DNA from 3 places in the Streptomyces agglomeratus genome. Region 3 is predicted to be linked to each of the others. Evidence: predicted binding sites of a transcription regulator. Region 3 holds the regulator's gene; each other region holds the start of a gene.

Region 1 (7,296 bases), 2.0 Mb from region 3:
AAGCTCTTCCCACTGAGCCTCGGCCTGTACGCGTGGAACAGCAACGCCCACGGCGAGCCGGAGTTCTACCCCCTCGTCGTCACCGGCTCGCTCCTCGCCGTAGTCCCCCTGATCGTCGCCTTCGTCTCCCTCCAGCGGCACTGGAAGGCCGGGCTCACCGCCGGAAGCGTCAAGTGACGCGGGCAGGCGATGTCACGCGGCGCCGAGCGACGTCACCCGGCGTCGCGCCCACGACGCCACCCGGCGCCGGACGACGTCAAGCGACCGAAGAGGAGCCCGAGTTCCACCATGCACCACGCCACTGACAACCAGCCGTCCCTGCTGCTCGCCATGGGTCCCGGCATCGCGGAGCGCCTCTTCACCGACCGGCACCGCGCCCGCCTGGCCGAACTCTCGCGCACCGACCCGCACCTGGTCGCGTACGACCTCGCCGCCCCCGCGCCGCCCGTCGCGGCGGCGCTCGCCGAGGCCGAGGTCCTGTTCACCTGCTGGGGCGCCACCCCGCTCACCGCCGAAGTGCTCGACGCCGCCCCGAAGCTGCGCGCCGTCATCCACGCGGCGGGCTCCGTCAAGCACCACGTCACCCCGGCCTGCTGGGAGCGCGGCATCGCCGTGACCTCGGCCGCCGCGGCCAACGCCCTGCCCGTGGCGGAGTACACGCTCGCCGCGATCCTCTTCGCCGGCAAACGCGTCCTGTACGCCGCCGCCCGCTACCGCGCCCTGCGCGCCGGCCACGACTGGCGCGCGGAACTCGACGGCGCCGGGAACCACCGCCGCACCGTGGGCATCGTCGGCGCCTCCCGCATCGGCCGCCGCGTCATCGAGCTGCTCCGCCCCTTCGACCTGGACGTCCTGCTGTACGACCCGTACGTCGCCCCGCGCGAAGCGGCAGCACTCGGCGTCGCGCTCGCGCCGCTCGACGACCTGTGCGCCCGCAGCTCCGTCGTCTCGGTCCACGCCCCGCAGCTCCCGGCCACCCACCACATGATCGGCGCCCGCCAGCTGGCCGCGATGCCGGCCGGCGCGACGCTGATCAACACCGCCCGCGGCTCCCTCGTCGACGAGGCCGCGCTGCTCCCCGAGCTGGCCTCCGGCCGCCTGAACGCCGTACTCGACGTGACGGACCCGGAACTCCCGCCGCCGGACTCGCCGTTGTACGACCTCCCGAACGTGCTGCTGACCCCGCACGTCGCGGGCTCGCTCGGCGACGAGCTGCACCGCATGGCCGACCAGTCCCTGGACGAGCTGGCGCGCTACGCGGCGGGTCACCCCTTCGCTGATCCGGTCCATCCAACATCGCTGCACCACTCGGCCTGAACCGTCAGAAACCAGTCATTTCACTAGACTGGACGTATCTGACGAAGGTCGGGAGGCGCCATGAAATTCGTACAGATAATCGACTACAAGACCGAGCGGTCCGACGACATGAACCAGCTCATGGACAAGTGGGTCGAGCAGACCAAGGGCAAGCGGACGGCCACGCACAACATCATCGGCAAGGACCGGTCCCAGGCGAACCACTACGTCGAGATCGTCGAATTCCCGTCGCACGAGGAGGCGATGAAGAACTCCCACCTGCCGGAGACCGACCGGATCTTCCAGGAGATGGTGGCGCTCTGTGACGGTATGCCCTCGTTCACGGACCTCGACGTGGTCCGTGAGGAGCAGCTGAACGCGGCGACCGCCCGCCGCTTCTTCCACGAGGTCGCCGTCGGAGGGAATCTCGACACCGTCGACGAGCTGTTCGCGTCCGACTACCGGGACCACGACACCTTCAAGGAGGAGGAGAGCACCGTCGGTGCCGACGTCATCCGCAGCGACGTGACGAGCTGGCGCGACGCCTTCGACTTCCGCTTCGACCTCGACCGGCAGGTGTCCGAGGGCGACGACGTCGTGACGCTGTGGACGTGGACGGGTACCCACAAGGGTGAGTTCATGGGCATCGCGCCCACCGGGCAGCAGTGCACCATGACCGGTACGACGATCTTCCGCTTCCAGGACGGGAAGATCCAGGAAGGCTGGTGGCACATGGACGCCATGGGCCTGATGCGGCAGCTCGGCGCGATCGGCTGACCCGTCGGCCGCGGGGAACCGGCCCGTCCCCGTACGGGAAAGACCCCCGCTCCCCCCGCTGGGCAGCGGGAGAACGGGGGCCTTCGCGTGACGCGGAACGTCAGTGGGAGTGACCGTGGCCGTGGCCGTGGCCGGCGTCGGCCTCTTCCTCGGCCGGCTTCTCGACGACCAGGGTCTCGGTCGTGAGCAGCAGCGACGCGATGGACGCGGCGTTCTCCAGCGCGGAGCGGGTGACCTTGACCGGGTCGATGACGCCGGCCTTGACCAGGTCGCCGTACTCGCCGGTCGCGGCGTTGAAGCCGTGGCCCTTGTCGAGCTCGCTCACCTTGGCGGTGATGACGTAGCCCTCAAGACCGGCGTTCTCGGCGATCCAGCGAAGCGGCTCGACGACGGCGCGGCGGACGACCGCGACACCCGTGGCCTCGTCGCCGGTCTTGCCCAGGCCGTCCTCCAGCACCTTGGCGGCGTGGACCAGAGCGGAGCCACCACCGGAGACGATGCCCTCCTCGACCGCGGCGCGGGTCGCGGAGATGGCGTCCTCCAGACGGTGCTTCTTCTCCTTGAGCTCCACCTCGGTGGCGGCGCCGACCTTGATCACGCACACGCCGCCGGCCAGCTTCGCGAGGCGCTCCTGGAGCTTCTCGCGGTCCCAGTCGGAGTCGGTGGACTCGATCTCGGCCTTGATCTGGTTGACACGGCCGGTGACCTCGGCGGAGTCGCCGCCACCGTCGACGATGGTGGTGTCGTCCTTGGTGACGGTCACGCGGCGGGCGGTGCCCAGCACGTCGAGACCGGCCTGGTCGAGCTTGAGGCCGACCTCTTCGGCGATGACGGTCGCACCGGTGAGGGTGGCGATGTCGCCGAGCATGGCCTTGCGGCGGTCACCGAAGCCGGGGGCCTTCACCGCGACGGCGTTGAAGGTGCCACGGATCTTGTTGACGACCAGGGTCGACAGGGCCTCGCCCTCGACGTCCTCGGCGATGATCAGCAGCGGCTTGGAGGCACCGGCCTGGATGACCTTCTCCAGCAGCGGCAGCAGGTCCTGGATCGAGCCGATCTTGCCCTGGTGGATCAGGATGTACGGGTCGTCGAGGACGGCCTCCATACGCTCCTGGTCGGTCACCATGTACGGGGACAGGTAGCCCTTGTCGAAGGCCATGCCCTCGGTGAAGTCGAGCTCCAGGCCGAAGGTGTTGGACTCCTCGACGGTGATGACACCGTCCTTGCCGACCTTGTCCATCGCCTCGGCGATGAGCTCGCCGACCTGCGAGTCCTGGGCGGAGAGCCCGGCCACGGCGGCGATGTCGGACTTGTCGTCGATCGGGCGGGCGTTCGCGAGGAGGTCCTCGGAGATCGCCTTGACCGCGGCGTCGATGCCCTTCTTCAGGGCGGCCGGGGAAGCGCCGGCGGCGACGTTGCGCAGGCCCTCGCGGACCAGCGCCTGGGCCAGCACGGTGGCGGTGGTGGTGCCGTCACCCGCGATGTCGTTGGTCTTGGTCGCCACCTCCTTCACGAGCTGGGCACCCAGGTTCTCGTACGGGTCGTCGAGCTCGACCTCGCGCGCGATGGTGACACCGTCATTGGTGATGGTGGGGGCGCCGAACTTCTTGTCGATGACGACGTTGCGGCCCTTGGGGCCGATCGTCACCTTCACCGTGTCGGCAAGCTTGTTGACGCCGCGCTCGAGGGCGCGACGGGCGTCCTCGTCGAACTTCAGAATCTTCGCCATGGAGCTTCTCTGTCCTCTCAAACGAAATGCGCCCCGGGCCACCCGGCATTCGCTGGGGGCCAGGGGCGCAAATCAAAAGCAATCTTCGGGCGAATTACTTCTCGATGATCGCGAGCACGTCGCGAGCCGAGAGGACGAGGTACTCCTCGCCGCTGTACTTCACCTCGGTGCCGCCGTACTTGCTGTACAGCACGACATCGCCGACGGATACGTCGAGCGGCAGGCGCTCGCCGTTCTCGAAGCGGCCCGGGCCCACGGCCAGGACGACGCCCTCCTGGGGCTTCTCCTTGGCGGTGTCCGGAATGACCAGGCCAGAGGCCGTGGTCTGCTCGGCGTCGAGCGGCTGGACCACAATGCGGTCCTCGAGCGGCTTGATGGCAACCTTGGAGCTGGTGGTCGTCACGGTCCGGTCTCCCCCTTCGGAGATCTCACGGGGTTAACTGATGTGGGGTGGCGACCAGGTGGATCCGTCGTCGCGGGTGCCGGACCTGCCCGTCGCTACTGTTGGCACTCCCCAGTGGAGAGTGCCAACGCCGAGACTATGACGCGGTTAGCACTCGGTCAAGCGGAGTGCCAATCCGGCGCCGCCGTACGTGTAGGCGAACGGCCCCCCACCGGGGTCAGGGGCAGTCCTCCGGCCGGGCGCGCCATGGCTCAGAGGTAGTCCTCCAGCCGCGCCACTGCGAACCCCTGCTCCTGGATCCGGCGCAGCATCCGGGTCGTCATCTCGGTGATCGTCGCCCCCTTGAGCTCGGCCGGCCCCCGAAAGTGCGCCAGCACGATGTCGCCCGGCCGCAGCCGGTCGCCGTGCGCGTACCGCAGGTCGTTGATCTGCATCGACGCCCCCCACAGCACCACCGCCTCGGCCCCGCAGTCGCCCGCCGCGCGCAGTGTCTGGTTGTTGTACGCCCCGTACGGCGGCCGGAAGAGCCGCGGCCTGACCCCGAACCGGGCCTCCAGACGGTCCTGCTGGCCGCAGATCTGGGCGCGCTGTCCGGTGTACGGGAGGCCGGGCAGGTAGGTGTGGTCGATGGTGTGGTTCTGCACCGTGCTGAGCCCGCCGCCCGCCCGGCGCAGCCGGTCGAAGTGGTCGTACCCGGGCGAGGCGACGCTGTCCGTCAGGAACATGCTGATCGGCAGATTGAGCTCGTCCACCATGCGCACGAACCGCGGGTCGCGCTCGGCGCCGTCGTCGAAGGTCAGGAAGACGACCTTGTCGCGGGTCGGTACGCGGTCCACGACGAAGGGGCGTGCCGGTTTGCGGACCGGGGGCGCCGGCGCCGGAAGCAGTGGCGCCGGCAGGCCCCACCGCGCGTGCGCCGCGGCGCGCGGGGCCGGGGGGGCGTGCGCCGGGCGCGCCGCCGCTTGCGTGTCCCGGGTCTTCGGGGCGACGCTGCGCACCGCCTTCCTCCCCAGCCGCTCGATCGGCTCCACGGACTGCGCGCAGCCGGTGAGCGCCAGCGCACCGGCCGCCAGCAGTCCGGCCGCGAGCCGGTGCGCGCGCCTCACAGGTAGTCCTCCAGCCTGGCGACCGCGTACCCCTTCGCCGTGACCGTCTTCATGACCCGCCGGATCATGTCCGGCATGGTGCCCTTCCACTCCCCCTTGCCGCGGAAGTGCGTGAGGATGATGTCGCCGGGATGCAGGTCGCGGTCCCATTCCCGCCACTCCATCCGGTCCGGGAACGCCTCGGCCGCCCACAGCGGTACGGCCTTGATGCCGCAGGAGCGGGCGGCGCGCAGGGTGTCGGCGTTGTAGTTGCCGTACGGCGGCCTGAAGAGCCGGGGGCGCTTGCCGTACCTCTTCTCGATGACGTCCTGCATCCCGCAGATCTCGCGCTTCTGCTGGGCGTAGGTGAGGCCGGGCATGTACCGGTGGTTGAGGGTGTGGTTGTGCAGGGACACACCTCGCCCCTGCATCCGCTGGAAGTAGGCGTAGTTCTCGCGCACCAGGTAGTTGCTGAGGAACGCGCTGTAGGGGATGCCCAGCTCGGTCATCATCCTCAGCAGCTTCGGGTCCTTCTCCGCGCCGTCGTCCATCGTCAGGAAGACCACCCGCTCCTTGACCGGGACGGTGGTGAAGACGGGCGGCAGCCCCGGGCCCGCGCTGAAGCCCTTGCGGGTGGTGATCTTCGGTTTGACCGCGGGCGGCGGGGGCGCGGCGAGCGGGGTCCGCGCCAGCCCCCATTTCCTGGCGGCGGCGACGCGAAGGGTCTGGGCGCGCCGCAGCCGTTCGGCGTACCCGGCCAGATCCCGGGCCGGTCCCTGCCGGTCGGCCTGCTGCTGGCCGGCGGCGGGTGCGGCGGGCGCGCCCCGCTCGGGCGGGTCGGCGGCCCCGCCCGCGCATCCGGATCCGATGGCGGAGGCGAGGAGCACGGCCAGGACCATACGGACCTGCTTGCTCCCCTTCCTCGTCATTTCTTCCTTTTGTCGTACTAGTTGCATGGCTTTGGATACTGGCAGCGCGCGGCGGTGTCGCCCCGGCGACACCGCGACCGGGCACGCACGGTCCCCCGGCTGGCCCACAATTGACCGGGTGAACGACCTCGCAGCCTCCGACGCCCCGGATTCCTCGCACGCCCCTGACTCGCCTCAGGCCCCTGACTCGCCTCAGCCTCCTGACTCGCCTCCGGTTCCTGACTCGCCGCAAGCCCCGGACGCCACCGGCGCCCTGGAGTCCTTCGCCGCCCTGCGCACCGAGGAGGGCCGCGCCCTGCTCGCCGCGCTCCGCGACCACGACCCCGCCGACGAGCTGGCGACCGCGACCCGGCTGCGCCGCGAGCACCCCGCCGCGCTCGTCTCGGCCGCGCTCGGGCAGGCGCGGCTGCGGCAGCGGGCGGTGGCCAAGTTCGGCGCCGAGGACGCGTACCGGATGTTCTTCACCCCCAACGGCGTCGAGCAGGCCACCCGCACGGCGGTGGCGACGTACCGCGCCGGGCGCTTCGCCGCACTCGGCGTACGGAGCGTCGCGGACCTCTGCTGCGGCATCGGCGGCGACGCGATCGCGCTGGCCCGCGCCGGGATCTCCGTCCTGGCCGTCGACCGCGACCCGCTGACGGCGGAGGTGGCCCGCGCGAACGCGGAGGCGCTGGGCCTGTCCGCGCTCGTCGAGGTCCGCTGCGCCGATGTGACCACCGTCGACACCTCCGCGTACGACGCCGTCTTCGTCGACCCGGCGCGGCGCGGCGGCCGCGGCCGCATCTTCGACCCCGAGGCGTACTCCCCGCCGCTGTCCTGGGCGATCGGGGCGGCCCGTACGTCCGCGCACGCCGCCCTGAAGATCGCTCCGGGCGTCCCGCACGAGGCGGTGCCCGACGACGCCGAGGCGGAGTGGATCTCCGACGGCGGGGACGTGAAGGAAGCGGTGTTCTGGTTCGGTACGGACCCCGGGGCGGTCCGCGCCACGCTGCTTCCCGGCCCGCACTCCCTGGTCGGCACCGGGCTGCCCGACCCCGAGCCGGGCGAGGTCGGCCGCTACCTCTACGAGCCGGACGG
Region 2 (7,296 bases), 920 kb from region 3:
ATGGGTGCCGTGGCCCTGGCAGTCCCGCCCCAGGCGCCCCTCGCCCGGGAAGGCGTCGAACCCGGACCTCGCGCGCCCCGCGAACTCCGTGTGGCTGTAGTCGATGCCCGTGTCGAGGATGTAGGCGATTCCCCCGGCGCCGGTCGCCGTGGCGGTGAACTGGTTGTCGAGCGGCAGGGCGTGCTGGTCGATCCGGTCGAGGCCCCATGACCCAGCGGGCCCGGACACGGTGACCTTGGCGTCCTGCTCCACGGCCGCCACGTTCGGATCGGCCCGCACCCGGGTCAGCTGATCGTCCGTGAGCTTGGCGGCGAAGCCGTGCATGACCTTCTTGAAACTGAACAGCGGCGTCACGCCGACCTGGGTCGCCACCTTGGCGACGTCGGACGTGGGCTTCATCTCGACGAGGTACTGACCGGGCACGGCCTGATCCACGAGTCTGAGCGGGGCGGGGGCGGAACGGGCAGCCTGCGTCGCGGAGGCGGACAACGGGCCTACTGTCGCCAGGACAGCCGTGACGGCGGCCGCGAGGGCGATCTCATGGGGTTCGGCGTGGTCACGATGGCACCATGCAGAAACGATCAAGCGCAATCACTCAGTGCGGTGGTTTGAATACTAAGTGTATTCACATCCCGGATCAGGAACGCCGGGAACGCCCGAGGGCGGCATCCCCCTCGCAGGGGATGCCGCCCTCGGTCCGTACAGCTGAACAGCCGATCCGTGAGGATCAGAAGTCCATGTCACCGCCCGGCATGCCGCCGCCCGCGGGGGCACCGGCCTTCTCGGGCTTGTCGGCGATGACCGCCTCCGTGGTGAGGAACAGCGCGGCGATGGACGCGGCGTTCTGGAGAGCGGAGCGCGTGACCTTCGCCGGGTCGATGATGCCCTCGGCGATCATGTCGACGTACTCGCCGGTCGCGGCGTTCAGGCCGTGGCCGAGCGGGAGGTTGCGCACCTTCTCGACGATGACGCCACCCTCGAGACCACCGTTGACGGCGATCTGCTTGAGCGGAGCCTCCAGCGCGAGCTTCACGGCGTTGGCGCCGGTCGCCTCGTCGCCCTGGAGCTCGAGCTTCTCGAAGACGGCCGTGGCCTGGAGCAGCGCCACGCCACCACCGGCGACGATGCCCTCTTCGACGGCCGCCTTCGCGTTGCGAACGGCGTCCTCGATACGGTGCTTGCGCTCCTTGAGCTCGACCTCCGTGGCGGCACCGGCCTTGATGACGGCCACGCCGCCGGCCAGCTTCGCCAGACGCTCCTGGAGCTTCTCGCGGTCGTAGTCCGAGTCGGAGTTCTCGATCTCGGCACGGATCTGGTTGACGCGACCCTGGACCTGGTCGCTCTCACCGGCGCCGTCGACGATCGTGGTCTCGTCCTTGGTGATGACGACCTTGCGGGCGCGGCCGAGCAGGTCGAGACCGGCGTTCTCCAGCTTGAGGCCGACCTCCTCGGAGATGACGGTGCCACCGGTGAGGATGGCGATGTCGCCGAGCATGGCCTTGCGGCGGTCACCGAAGCCCGGAGCCTTGACGGCGACGGACTTGAAGGTGCCACGGATCTTGTTGACGACGAGCGTGGACAGCGCCTCGCCCTCGACGTCCTCCGCGATGATCAGCAGCGGCTTGCCCGACTGCATGACCTTCTCCAGCAGCGGAAGGAGGTCCTTCACGTTGGAGATCTTGGAGTTGACGATCAGGATGTACGGGTCGTCGAGCGACGACTCCATGCGCTCCATGTCGGTGGCGAAGTACGCCGAGATGTAGCCCTTGTCGAAGCGCATGCCCTCGGTGAGCTCAAGCTCGAGACCGAAGGTCTGCGACTCCTCGACGGTGATGACGCCTTCCTTGCCGACCTTGTCCATCGCCTCGGCGATGAGCTCGCCGATCTGCGTGTCGGCGGCGGAGATGGAGGCCGTCGAAGCGATCTGCTCCTTGGTCTCCACGTCCTTGGCCTGCTCAAGGAGAGCGGCGGAGACGGCCTCGACGGCCTTCTCGATGCCGCGCTTGAGGGCCATCGGGTTGGCGCCGGCGGCGACGTTGCGCAGGCCCTCGCGGACCAGAGCCTGGGCGAGGACAGTCGCGGTCGTCGTGCCGTCACCGGCTACGTCGTCGGTCTTCTTCGCGACTTCCTTGACCAGCTCGGCGCCGATCTTCTCGTACGGGTCCTCGAGCTCGATCTCCTTGGCGATGGAAACACCATCGTTGGTGATCGTGGGGGCGCCCCACTTCTTCTCGAGGACGACGTTACGGCCCTTGGGGCCGAGGGTGACCTTGACGGCGTCGGCGAGCTGGTTCATCCCGCGCTCGAGACCGCGCCGTGCCTCCTCGTCGAACGCGATGATCTTGGCCATGTGAAGTGGTCCTCCCGGACTGGGGTGGATTCTCCGGACCGAGTGGCGCCCGCGACGGACGGCCTGCCTGCCTGGTGGTTTTCCTTGTCCCACCCGGCCTGCGGGCCTCACCGGCCCGGTCCTTCTGTCACTCTCACTGGGAGAGTGCTAACAGTGCTAACGCCAATGATTAGCACTCGACCCCTTCGAGTGCAAGCGTCCCCCTCGGATGTGGACAGGCGTCCGAACGGAACGCGGCACGCGTGAAGGGCCTGTACCCGGTGTGGGGTACAGGCCCTTCATGCGTGAGTGCGTCGGTGGCCGATCGCGCCGGGATCAGACGGCGAGCTTGACCATGTCCGCCTGCGGACCCTTCTGGCCCTGCGAGATCTCGAACTCGACTCGCTGACCTTCTTCAAGGGTGCGGTACCCGTCCATCTGGATCGCGCTGTAGTGGACGAAAACATCCGCACCACCGTCGACCGCGATGAAGCCGTACCCCTTCTCCGCGTTGAACCACTTGACGGTGCCCTGAGCCATGGCTTAACTCCCCTATTTCTGGCCCTTGCACAGGACCGCACTTCGCGGGTCCTGGGTCAGACTCCTCCACCCTCCGACAGGAGAGGGCGTGCGCCGGAACGCGTCGACCGCGGCTGAATGTATCCGCCCAACTGCCCTCTGCAACAGGTCAATCGGACGAGAAATCTGGGCATGGCGGAACACGCGAAAGAGAGTAATTCCCCGATTTCCAGGGCAAGTCGGGCCGGACAAAGCACACATGAGCGGCAATTAGGTCCGGCACTTTGGCTGCTTCTTGTCGCGCGGGGACGCATTCTCATATGCGCCGGGCACAGGCAGAGGAGGGGGCTTCCCCAACTGTACCGCGCTCAACCATGCAGAATTGCCCCCTCCGCTTTCATCGCGGAGGGGGCAATCGGCGTAACACGGGGTGGTGCGAGGCGGGTCAGCCTCCGGCGACGGCCGGGATGATCGAGACGCCGGCGCCGTCGGGCGTGGCCGTCTCCAGGCCCTGCTCGAAGCGCACGTCGTCGTCGTTCACGTACACGTTGACGAAGCGCCGCAGCTTGCCCTGGTCGTCCAGGACACGGGCCGCGATGCCCGCGTGGTTCTTCTCCAGGTCGGCGATGACCTCGGCGAGGGTCGCGCCCTCGGCCGCGACCTCGGCCTTGCCGTCCGTGTACGTACGGAGAATCGTCGGAATGCGGACGTTGACGCTCATGCGAGGCCAGCCTCTCGGAAAGAGTCCAGGTTGGGGCGGATGACGGCGGACTGACCCGTGGTCGGGGCCACCGCCTCAAGGGTCTTCAGGCCGTCGCCCGTGTTGAGCACGACGGTGGTCAGGGAGGGGTCGAGCAGCCCGGCCTCGATGAGCTTCTTCGTCACGCCGACGGTCACGCCGCCCGCGGTCTCCGCGAAGATGCCCTCCGTCTCGGCCAGCAGCTTGATCGACTCCACGACCTGCTCGTCGTTGACGTCCTCGACCGCGCCACCCGTACGGCGGGCGATGTCCAGGACGTACGGGCCGTCGGCCGGGTTGCCGATCGCGAGGGACTTGGCGATCGTGTTCGGCTTCTGCGGCCGTACGACGTCGTGCCCGGCCTTGAAGGCCGCCGACACCGGCGAGCAGCCCTCCGCCTGGGCGCCGAAGATCTTGTACGGCTTGTCCTCGACCAGACCCAGGGCGATGAGCTCCTTCAGCCCCTTGTCGATCTTCGTGAGCTGCGAGCCCGAGGCGATCGGGATGACGAGCTGGTCCGGGATCTCCCAGCCGAGCTGCTCGCAGATCTCGTACGCCAGGGTCTTGGAGCCCTCGCCGTAGTACGGGCGCAGGTTGACGTTGACGAAGCCCCATCCCTCGCCCAGCGGGTCCCCGATCAGCTCCGAGCAGAAGCGGTTCACGTCGTCGTAGTTGCCCTCGATGCCGACGAGGTCACCGCCGTAGACCGAAGCCATGACGACCTTGCCCTGCTCCAGGTCGTGCGGGATGAACACGCACGAGCGGAAACCGGCCCGCGCGGCGGCGGCACCGACCGCGCCGGCGAGGTTGCCGGTGGAGGAGCAGGAAAGCGTGGTGAAGCCGAACGCGCGTGCGGCCTCGACGGCGATCGCGACGACACGGTCCTTGAAGGAGTGCGTCGGGTTGCCGGAGTCGTCCTTGACGTACAGACCACCGGTGACGCCCAGCTCACGGGCCAGGTTGTCGGCCTTGACCAGCTTGGTGAAGCCCGGGTTCAGGCTCGGCTTCGAGGCCACGTCGGCGGGCACGGGCAGCAGCGGCGCGTACCGCCAGATGTTGTCCGGTCCGGCCTCGATCTGCTTGCGCAGCGCATCGGCGTCGCCGAGCGGGAGGTCGTAGGCGACCTCAAGAGGACCGAAACAGGAGGAACAGGCGAAGATCGGGCCGAGTTCGAATCGCTCTCCGCACTCGCGGCAGGAAAGCGCGGTGGCGGGGCCCAGGTCTACGGGCAGGGGATTCGTGGTGCTTGCATCAACTTCAACAGACTGCACAGCCATGGTGCGAGGCCCTTTCTCCTCATCTTCCCCACGGCGCGTTTCGCCGTGAGACGGAATTGGCACCGTCCCCACCGTTACCTCGCGGTCGGCGGACTGGTTGCCGGGACTTCAACGGGCCGTTCCCTCTGTCCCTCTGGATGAGCGCTATGGCGCCGGGTCTGGGCCCGGCGCGTTTGTTCCGCGGCACCCCCCGAGATGCGAGGGTCGTCCGCGTTGTTCAAGACTGTAACCGAACCCCCGGACGGTTGAACCAGTCGTCCGCACCGCGAGATGGATCACTTGGAGAGCCGGGAAGCGGCTCACCGACGAGGGAGAGGCCCGTGCTGGAAGAGGTGGAGCGCTGGCTGAACCTGAGGTCCTGGTCCACGGCCGACCGGCCGCTGGACCGGCTGGTCGCGGCCAAGGCCGGGCGCGGCCTCACCGTCAGCGTCGTCCTGCCCGCCCTCGACGAGGAGGAGACGGTCGGCGACATCGTGGCGGCGATACGCCACGAGCTGGTGGAGGCCGTGCCCCTCGTGGACGAGCTCGTCGTCCTGGACTCGGGCTCGAAGGACCGTACGGCCCAGGTGGCGACGGCGGCGGGAGCCCGGGTCGTCCACCGGGACGCCGTACTGCCCCGCATACCCGCCCTGCCCGGCAAGGGCGAGGTGCTGTGGCGGTCACTGCTCGTGACCAGCGGCGACATCGTGTGCTTCATCGACTCGGATCTGAAGGACTTCTCCGCCTCGTTCGTGTCGGGCATCGTCGGGCCGCTGCTGACCGAACCCGACGTGCATTTCGTCAAGGCGATGTATGACCGGCCGCTGGGCGAAGCCACTGGTCAGGGAGGCCGCGTCACCGAATTGGTGGCACGCCCGCTGCTCAATCTGCACTGGCCGCAGCTGGCCGGGTTCGTACAGCCGCTGGGCGGCGAGTACGCCGTACGGCGGTCCCTCCTGGAGCGGCTGCCCTTCCCGGTCGGTTACGGAGTGGAGCTGGGCCTGCTCGTGGACTCGCTGCACACGGTCGGCCTGGACGCGCTGGCCCAGGTGGACGTGGGCGTACGCAAGCACCGTCACCAGGACGGGCAGGCGCTCGGGCGGATGGCCGCCACCATCTACCGGACGGCCCACCTCCGGCTCTCGCGCGGCGCCCTGGTGCGGCCGGCGCTGACCCAGTTCGAGCGGGGCGTGGACGGGTGCGGGTTCGTACCGAAGACGTACGCGGTGGACACGGAGGAGCGGCCGCCGATGCGTGAGATCGCCGAGTACGCGGCGCGGCGGGCGGCGTAACCGGGGCCACGGATCGGGGGTGGCCCATGGCACGTCCGTACGCACGTTTGAGGGCTTCCAGTACGGGCTAGGTTTCGCCACATGGTCTCCACGGTCTCCGAGCACGCCGCACAGGTCCTCGTCGCATCCAACCGCGGCCCGGTTTCGTACACGCTCCTGGAGGACGGCACGCTCGCCGCCAAGCGGGGCGGGGGCGGTCTGGTCTCGGGGCTGTCGGCGATCGGGCGGGCCGGCGAGGAGACCGCCTCGCTGTGGGTGTGCGCGGCACTCGGCGACGGCGACCGGGAAGCGGTACGGCGCGGGGAGGGCACGGCGGGCGTCCGGATGCTCGACATCGACGCCGGGGTGCACGCGGACGCGTACAACGGCATCGCGAACTCGGTGCTGTGGTTCGTCCACCACATGCTCTACCAGACGCCTCTGGAGCCGGTCTTCGACACGGAGTTCCGGCGGCAGTGGGCGGCGTACGAGACGTACAACCGCGCCTTCGCCGACGCGCTGGCGTCGGAGGCCGCTCCCGGGGCGGCGGTGCTGGTGCAGGACTACCACCTGTGCCTGGTGCCGGGCATGCTGCGCGAGCTGCGCCCCGACCTGCGGATCGGCCACTTCACGCACACCCCGTGGGCGCCGGTGGACTACTTCCGCCTGCTGCCCGACGACATCGCCCGGCAGCTCCTGCGGGGACTGCTCGGCGCGGACCGGGTGGCGTTCCTGACCCGGCGCTGGGCCGACGCCTTCGCGGCGTGCGCGGTGGAGGTGCTGGGCGCCGAGGCGCTGGAGGGCACGGCGGTCGGGGTGCATGGTCTGGGCGCCGACGCGGAGTTTTTGCGGGAGCGGGCGCACCAGGAGGACGTGAACGAGTGGATGGTCCGGCTGCGGGAGCGGGTCGGGGCCGGGCGCAGGACGATCGTCCGGGTGGACCGTACGGAGCTCTCCAAGAACATCGTCCGCGGCCTGCTCGCGTACCGCCGGCTGCTGGCGGACCGGCCGGAGTGGCGCGGGCAGGTGGTGCACATCGCCTTCGCGTACCCGTCACGGCAGGACCTGGAGGTGTATCGCGACTACACGGCGGCGGTGCGGCGGCTCGCGGACGAGATCAACGCGGAGTACGGGACGGACGACTGGCAGCCGGTGCTGATGGAGCTGGACGACGACTTCGGC
Region 3 (7,296 bases):
CCACGCCGGCCCGCAGCATCTGCCGCTGGGTGCCCTCTCCGGGATCGAAGAGGATGCCCTCGCCGTCCCAGCGCAGGAGGTAGCCGTTGTGGTTGCGGTGACGGGTGGGAACCTGACTGGCGGTGCCGAGGACCACCAGTTCTCGTGCTGACACAGATCGCTGCCTATCCGGGGGGCCAGTTGAGGCCGCGTCCGCCGAGGACGTGGGCGTGCGCGTGGAAGACGGTCTGGCCCGCTCCCGAGCCGGTGTTGAAGACGACGCGGTAGCCGGTGGCGTCGACCTTCTCGTCGGCGGCGACCCGGCCCGTCTCGGCGAGCACGTCCGCCAGGATCTGCGGCTCGGCGGCGGCCAGCGAGGCCGCGTCCGGGTGGTGCGCCCTGGGGATGACCAGGACGTGCGTCGGAGCCTGGGGGTTGATGTCGCGGAACGCGACCGTCGTCTCCGTCTCCCTGACGATCGTCGCCGGCACCTCCCCCGAGGCGATCTTGCAGAACAGGCAGTCTGCCTGGGGTTCTCCCGCCATGGTCCTGGCCTCCTCAATTGCGGCTGATCCGGGCGTGCCGATCAAGTATGGCCGCATGCTATCCGCCGCGCGGCCCGCTCCCCCGGAGTACGGACCCGCTGAGCGCGAGCGCCCCGCCGCGCCCGGCGTCACCACGCGCAGGCGGCGCCGGCCTGCCCGGAAGCCCGCGCGGCCGCCCTCACTTCGACGGCGGACCGGTGCGACCGGGCCCGGGATCCGGCGCCGGAGCCGGCTCGGCGGTGACCGTGGTGGTGACGGTCACGGTCGCCGTCGCGGCCGGCCGGTGCGTCACGGGCGACGCTTGACTGCCGCCGGTGCGCGTGGGCGTGGCCGTGGGCGTGGCGTGGCAGTCGCCGAGCACGTCCGCCTGGAAGACGGTCCTGTCACCCACCCGGGCCGTCAGATCGCCGCGTACGCACCGTCCGTCGCGCTCGTCGGTCACCTTGCCGTCGACGCGGATCTCCTGCCCGTCCCCGGTCTCGCCCTCGCACGTGACCGAGACGATCCGGCGGCCGGTCGTCGCCGTCGCGGCGGGACGCGTGCCGTCGGTGGCCCTGGCGCCCTCACCGGCCTTCGCCGTACAGCTCATCCACCGTACGGCCACGCCTTGGTGCTCCAGGGCGCGTGTGCCGGTCCGGTCGGTGGTCATGGCGACAGCCACCGGACTCGGCCCGCCGGTCCCCGGCTCGCAGGCCGAGATCCCCACAACTGCCGCCGCTCCGAGGCCGATCGCCGCCGCGGTTCGCCCGAGTGCCCCCATGCACGGCAGCCTCCCACCGGCGGCCGGGGCGCGGAAGACGACTTGCGGCCACGCTTGCCGCGCCTGCCCATGCGGCGACGGTGCGGGAAGGTCAGCCGCCGAGCAGCAGCCACTCCTGGAGTTCCACCAGGTTGCCCTCGGGGTCCTTCAGGTGCGCCACCCGCATCCGCTCCGTCATCGGCGCCGGCCCGTGCACCAGTACCGCTCCCCGCCCGGCGATCTCCTCGCAGTACCGGTCGAGGTCGTCAACCCGCAGCACGACCAGGGAGCGGTGGCCGTCCGGTTCTCCGGCGAGTTCGCCGAGCACCTCGGCCATCACGGCGCGGTCCTGGAGCGCGACACCCGCCGAGTCGACGGCCGGCGAGAACTTCTCGTACGGCCCCTGCTCGAAGCCCGACTGGGGCTTCAGGCCCAGCACGTCCCCGTAGAACCGGTAGCAGGCGGGGAAATCCGAGACGAGCAGACGAACCTGGGCGAGTTCCATGGAGGTGCCTTTCTGGTCACATCCGGCGGGTCAGGACCAGCGGCCCGTACGCCCCAGCAGCAGTGCCGCCGCCGCCGTCCCGGCGGTCGACGTACGCAGCACACTGTTCCCCAGCCGGTACGGCTTCGCACCAGCCTGCGCGAACACCGCCAGCTCCTCCGGCGACACGCCCCCCTCCGGCCCCACGACCAGCACAATGGAGCCGGTGTCGGGCAGCCCCGCCGTGGCGAGCGCGGCGCTGCCCACCGACGCGTCCTCGTGGAGGACGGCGGCGAAGTCGGCCGTGGCCAGCAGTGCGGCCACCTGCTTCGTCGTCAGGGCGTCCGTGACCTCGGGGAAGCGGAGCCTGCGCGACTGCTTGCCCGCCTCGCGGGCCGTCGCCCGCCACTTGGCGAGGGACTTCGCGCCCCGGTCGCCGCGCCACTGCGTGATGCAGCGGGACGCCTGCCACGGCACGATCGCGTCGACCCCGGTCTCCGTCATCGTCTCGACGGCCACCTCGCCCCGGTCGCCCTTGGGAAGCGCCTGTACGACGGTGATGCGCGGCACCGGTTCCGGCTCCGCCGTCACGTCGCCCACCTCGACGACGAGCCGGTCCTTGCCCTCGGCCGCCAGTACGACGGCCGCCGCGCCGGTCCCGAGCCCGTCGGTCAGTACGACGTTCTCCCCCGCGTGCAGCCGCCGTACCGAGACGGCGTGCCGCCCCTCGGGCCCTTCGAGTACGAACCGTCCCTTCGGCGGCACGGCGTCGACGACGAAGACCGGCGCCGTCACACCGCACCGCCCGCGCCGCGCAGGTCCAGTGCCGCCCGCGCCGCGTCGGTCTCGGCCGCCAGGACCTCGACCAGCTGACCGGCCGGCATCTCGCGCGCCATCCGGTGGCCCTGCCCGGCCCACAGCGCCATGCCCTGGGCGTCGCCCGCCTTGGCGGCGGCCTTGCGCAGCCCGGAGGTGATGTGGTGCACCTGGGGGTAGGCGGCGGGGGCGTACGGGCCGTGCTCGCGCATGAAGCGGTTGACGAGACCGCGCGCGGGGCGTCCCGAGAACGCCCGGGTGAGTTCCGTGCGGACGAACAGCGGGTTGGTCATGGCCTGCTTGTGCAGGACGTTGGCGCCGGACTCGGGGCACACCAGGAACGCCGTGCCGAGCTGCGCCGCGTCCGCGCCCAGCGCGAGGACCGCGGCGATCTGCGACCCGCGCATCACGCCCCCCGCCGCGATGATCGGGAGCTGCACGGTCTCGCGTACCTGCGCGACGAGGGACAGCAGCCCGATGCCACTGCCGTCGTTCTTGGGATCGTCGCGGTGCGTTCCCTGGTGGCCGCCTGCCTCGATGCCCTGGACGCAGACGGCGTCGGCGCCGGTCCACTGGGCGATCTGGGCCTCTTCCGGCGTGGTGACGGTCACGACGGTGAAGGTGCCGGCCTTCGCGAAGGCGTCGAGTACGGGCCGGGTGGGGCAGCCGAAGGTGAAGGAGACGACGGGGACGGGGTCGTCGATGAGGATGGCCAGCTTGGCTTCGTAGCCGTCGTCGGAGCAGTTGTCGGATTCGCCGAGGGGGGTGTCGTACCAGTCGGCCTCGCCGGCCAGCTGGTGACGGTAGACCTCCACGGAGGCGGGGTCGGCGTGGCTCGGCTGCGGCATGAAGAGATTGACGCCGAACGGCCGAGAGGTCAGACCCCGCAGCTGCTTGATCTCCTCGTACATACCGTCCGCGGTCTTGTACCCGGCGGCAAGGAACCCGAGGGCGCCGGCCTCGCAGACGGCGGCGACGAGTTGAGGACTGGAGGCGCCGCCCGCCATGGGGGCCTGCACGATCGGATAACGGCAAAGATCGGTCAGTGCGGAGGACATGAACGCATAGTTTCATGCCCTCCGCACTGCACCGAATCGAGGCTTCCGCCGTCCCGGAGGCGTGCGCCCGGCGCCTGTCGCAGGCGTTTGTGCGGCGATCGCGATACGCCGGTGAAGGCGTCCGTCCAGTGAGCGCCTACCGCCCGTTGAAGGCGTCCTTCAGGCGCGAGAACAGCCCCTGCTGACCGGGCTGGAACTGCCCCGTCGGGCGCTCCTCACCGCGCAGCTTCGCGAGCTGGCGCATCAGGTCCTCCTGCTGCGGGTCCAGCTTCGACGGGGTCAGTACCTCCACGTGCACGATGAGGTCGCCGCGCCCGCCGCCGCGCAGGTGCGTGACGCCGCGCCCGTGCAGCGGGATCGACTGGCCGGACTGCGTGCCGGGCCGTACGTCGATCTCCTCCACCCCGTCGAGCGTCTCCAGCGGGCACTTGGTGCCCAGCGCCGCCGCCGTCATCGGGATGGTGACCGTGCAGTGCAGGTCGTCGCCGCGCCGCTGGAACACCGCGTGCGGGAGCTCGTGGATCTCGACGTACAGGTCACCGGCGGGGCCGCCGCCGGGGCCGACCTCGCCCTCGCCCGCGAGCTGGATCCGCGTGCCGTTGTCGACACCGGCCGGGATCTTGACCGTGAGCGTCCGGCGCGAGCGCACGCGCCCGTCTCCGGCGCACTCCGGGCACGGGGTCGGTACGACCGTGCCGAAGCCCTGGCACTGCGGGCAGGGGCGCGAGGTCATGACCTGGCCCAGGAAGGACCGGGTGACCTGCGAGACCTCACCGCGGCCGCGGCACATGTCGCAGGTCTGGGCGGAGGTGCCGGGTGCGGCGCCCTCGCCCGAGCACGTCGTGCACACGACGGCCGTGTCGACCTGGATGTCCTTCGTCGTACCGAAGGCCGCCTCGTTGAGGTCGATCTCCAGCCGGATCATCGCGTCCTGGCCGCGCCGCGTGCGCGACCTCGGGCCGCGCTGCGACGCCGTACCGAAGAACGCGTCCATGATGTCCGAGAAGTTCCCGAAGCCGCCCTGGCCGAAGCCGCCGGCTCCGCCGCCCGCCTGCGAGAGGGGGTCGCCGCCGAGGTCGTAGACCTGCTTCTTCTGCGGGTCCGACAACACCTCGTAGGCGGCGTTGATCTCCTTGAAGCGCTCTTGCGTCTTGGGATCGGGATTCACGTCCGGGTGGAGCTCGCGCGCCAGCCGCCGGAATGCCTTCTTGATCTCATCCTGGGAAGCGTCGCGGCGTACGCCGAGTACGGCGTAGTAGTCGGTGGCCACTTACGACTCCGCCAGGATCTGTCCGACGTAACGTGCCACTGCGCGTACCGCTCCCATCGTTCCGGGGTAGTCCATGCGGGTCGGTCCGACCACGCCGAGTTTCGCGACTGCTTCGTCGCCCGAACCGTAGCCGACTGCGACGACGGACGTGGAGCTGAGCCCTTCATGGGCGTTCTCGTGCCCGATTCGTACGGTCATGCCCGAGTCGGTTGCCTCACCCAGCAGCTTGAGGAGCACGACCTGCTCCTCCAGTGCCTCCAGCACCGGCCGGATCGTGAGGGGGAAATCATGCCCGAAGCGCGTCAGATTGGCGGTGCCGCCGATCATCAGCCGCTCCTCGGTCTCCTCGACCAGAGTCTCCAGGAGGGTGGACAGAACCGTCGAAACGGTTCCCCGGTCCTCCTTGTCGAAGGATTCGGGAAGGTCCTGCACCAGCTGCGGTACGTCCGCGAAGCGGCGCCCCACGACCCGGCTGTTCAGCCGGGCGCGCAAATCCGCCAGGGACGTCTCGCCGAAGGGCGCCGGACAGTCGATCATGCGCTGCTCGACCCGTCCGGTGTCCGTGATGAGCACGAGCATCAGGCGGGCGGGAGCCAGCGAGAGAAGTTCCACATGCCGGACCGTCGACCGGGTCAGCGAGGGGTACTGCACGACGGCGACCTGCCGGGTCAGCTGCGCGAGCAGCCGCACCGTACGCGCCACGACGTCGTCGAGGTCGACCGCACCGTCCATGAAGTTCTGGATGGCGCGGCGCTCGGGCGACGACAGGGGCTTGACGCCCGCGAGCTTGTCGACGAACAGGCGGTAGCCCTTGTCCGTCGGGATGCGCCCGGCGCTCGTGTGGGGCTGGGCGATGAAACCCTCGTCCTCCAGGGCGGCCATGTCGTTGCGGACGGTGGCCGGCGAGACGCCGAGCTTGTGCCGCTCGGTGAGCGCCTTGGAGCCGACGGGCTCCTCGGTGCCGACATAGTCCTGGACGATGGCGCGCAGCACCTCGAGTCTGCGTTCGCTGAGCATCGCGCACCACCTCCAGCTGGTCGTTCGTCCGGTGTCTCCGGCGTCTGCCTGGCACTCACCGCGGGGGAGTGCCAACAGTCCCCGCCCAGTGTACGGCGGGCGGGTACGCGCCTAGCAAGGGCGGCCGGTCACGTTACCGCGCCAGTCGCGGCGCGACGGCCCTGTTCAGCGGGCGGGACTCCCGGGGATGGGTCTAGCGTCGCGGTATGGACGTCAGTTGGGAAGAGGCAGGCTGGGAGCGGCTCGCACCGGGGGTGGGGCGGCGGCGTATGCCCGTCTGGGACGCGACGGTGGGCCTGGTGGTCGGGGACGGCGGCCGGGCGCTGCTCATCGACACGGGGGCGACGCTGCGCGAGGGAGCGGAGCTGCGCGCGCAGGCGCAGCGGCTTCTGGGCCCCGGCAGAAGAGTGACGCATATCGCCCTCACCCATCCCCATTTCGATCACGTGCTGGGTGCGGCGGCGTTCTCCGGAACCGAGGTGTTCGGAGCGGTCGGCATCGACGACGTGCTGCGGCGGGACCGGGAGGCGCTGCGGGACGACGCGGTGCGGCACGGAGTGGAGCGGGGGACGGCGGCCGAGGCGGTGGACGTGCTGGTGGCGCCGCACCACACGGTGTGCGGCGAGTGGACGCTGGACCTGGGAGGCCGCCAGGTGCTGCTGGCGAACGTCGGCCCCGGACACAGCGGGCACGACCTGGCGGTGCTGGTGCCGGGCAGCCCCGAGGTCGTCTTCTGCGGAGATCTGGTGGAGGAGTCGGGGACCCCGCAGGCCGGCCCGGACGCCCTCCCGTCCCGCTGGCCGGCGGCCCTGGACCGGCTGCTGGCGCTGGGCGGCGAGAACGCGGTGTACGTGCCGGGGCACGGGGCGGTGGTGGACGCGGCGTATGTCCGGGCGCAGCGGGACGCGTTGGCGGAGCGGTTCCCCGTTTCGTGACCCCGGGGGCGGGCTATCGTCGGCGGAATGCGCAGCCGACAGTACGGGCCGGACCTCACCCCGCCCTGGAAGAAGACCGCCCCCGCTCCCGAGGTCCCCGCCGAGGCCGATCTGGTCGTGGAGGAGGTCACCACCGGTTTCTGCGGTGCGGTGATCCGGTGCGAGAAGACGGCGCAGGGGCCGGTGGTGACCCTGGAGGACCGCTTCGGGAAGCACCGGGTGTTCCCGATGGAGCCGCGCGGCTTCCTCCTGGAGGGCCGCGTCGTCACGCTGGTACGCCCGTCCTCCCCCGCGGCGGCGCGGTCGGCCCCCGCCCGTACGGCGTCGGGGTCGGTGGCCGTTCCGGGCGCGCGGGCCCGGGTCGCGCGGGCGGGCCGGATCTATGTGGAGGGGCGCCACGACGCGGAGCTGGTGGAGCGGGTGTGGGGCGACGATCTGCGTATCGAGGGCGTG

Evidence for each region. The regulator HrcA, encoded in region 3, represses chaperone genes, less so after heat shock. The targets are predictions, from matches to a motif close to TTNGCACTCNGNNNNNCNGAGTGCNAA.
Region 1: a site for HrcA is predicted at 4,353-4,379, ahead of groES (co-chaperone GroES). Genes of this name have one in related genera too.
Region 2: a site for HrcA is predicted at 2,475-2,501, ahead of groL (chaperonin GroEL). Genes of this name have one in related genera too.

What each region holds. Positions count from the first base shown of each region.
Region 1 covers NZ_MEHJ01000001.1:3,366,622-3,373,917, forward strand. The annotation lists gene AS594_RS14290 (carbohydrate ABC transporter permease) at 1-177, shown strand, start outside; gene AS594_RS14295 (hydroxyacid dehydrogenase) at 289-1,317, shown strand; gene AS594_RS14300 (ester cyclase) at 1,378-2,073, shown strand; gene groL (chaperonin GroEL) at 2,174-3,802, opposite strand; gene groES (co-chaperone GroES) at 3,897-4,205, opposite strand; gene AS594_RS14315 (polysaccharide deacetylase family protein) at 4,457-5,311, opposite strand; gene AS594_RS14320 (polysaccharide deacetylase family protein) at 5,308-6,246, opposite strand; gene AS594_RS14325 (THUMP-like domain-containing protein) at 6,473-7,296, shown strand, end outside.
Region 2 covers NZ_MEHJ01000001.1:4,401,960-4,409,255, reverse strand. The annotation lists gene AS594_RS19230 (S8 family peptidase) at 1-489, opposite strand, end outside; gene groL (chaperonin GroEL) at 728-2,350, opposite strand; gene AS594_RS19220 (cold-shock protein) at 2,666-2,869, opposite strand; gene AS594_RS19215 (MoaD/ThiS family protein) at 3,294-3,569, opposite strand; gene thrC (threonine synthase) at 3,566-4,864, opposite strand; SAM riboswitch class I at 4,881-5,008, opposite strand; gene AS594_RS19205 (glucosyl-3-phosphoglycerate synthase) at 5,185-6,135, shown strand; gene AS594_RS19200 (alpha,alpha-trehalose-phosphate synthase (UDP-forming)) at 6,217-7,296, shown strand, end outside.
Region 3 covers NZ_MEHJ01000001.1:5,326,670-5,333,965, reverse strand. The annotation lists gene AS594_RS23155 (ribonuclease Z) at 1-154, opposite strand, end outside; gene AS594_RS23150 (histidine triad nucleotide-binding protein) at 165-524, opposite strand; gene AS594_RS23145 (hypothetical protein) at 703-1,173, opposite strand; gene AS594_RS23140 (VOC family protein) at 1,376-1,768, opposite strand; gene AS594_RS23135 (16S rRNA (uracil(1498)-N(3))-methyltransferase) at 1,799-2,542, opposite strand; gene AS594_RS23130 (nitronate monooxygenase) at 2,539-3,621, opposite strand; gene dnaJ (molecular chaperone DnaJ) at 3,758-4,891, opposite strand; gene hrcA (heat-inducible transcriptional repressor HrcA) at 4,892-5,908, opposite strand; gene AS594_RS23115 (MBL fold metallo-hydrolase) at 6,115-6,843, shown strand; gene AS594_RS23110 (DUF3097 domain-containing protein) at 6,871-7,296, shown strand, end outside.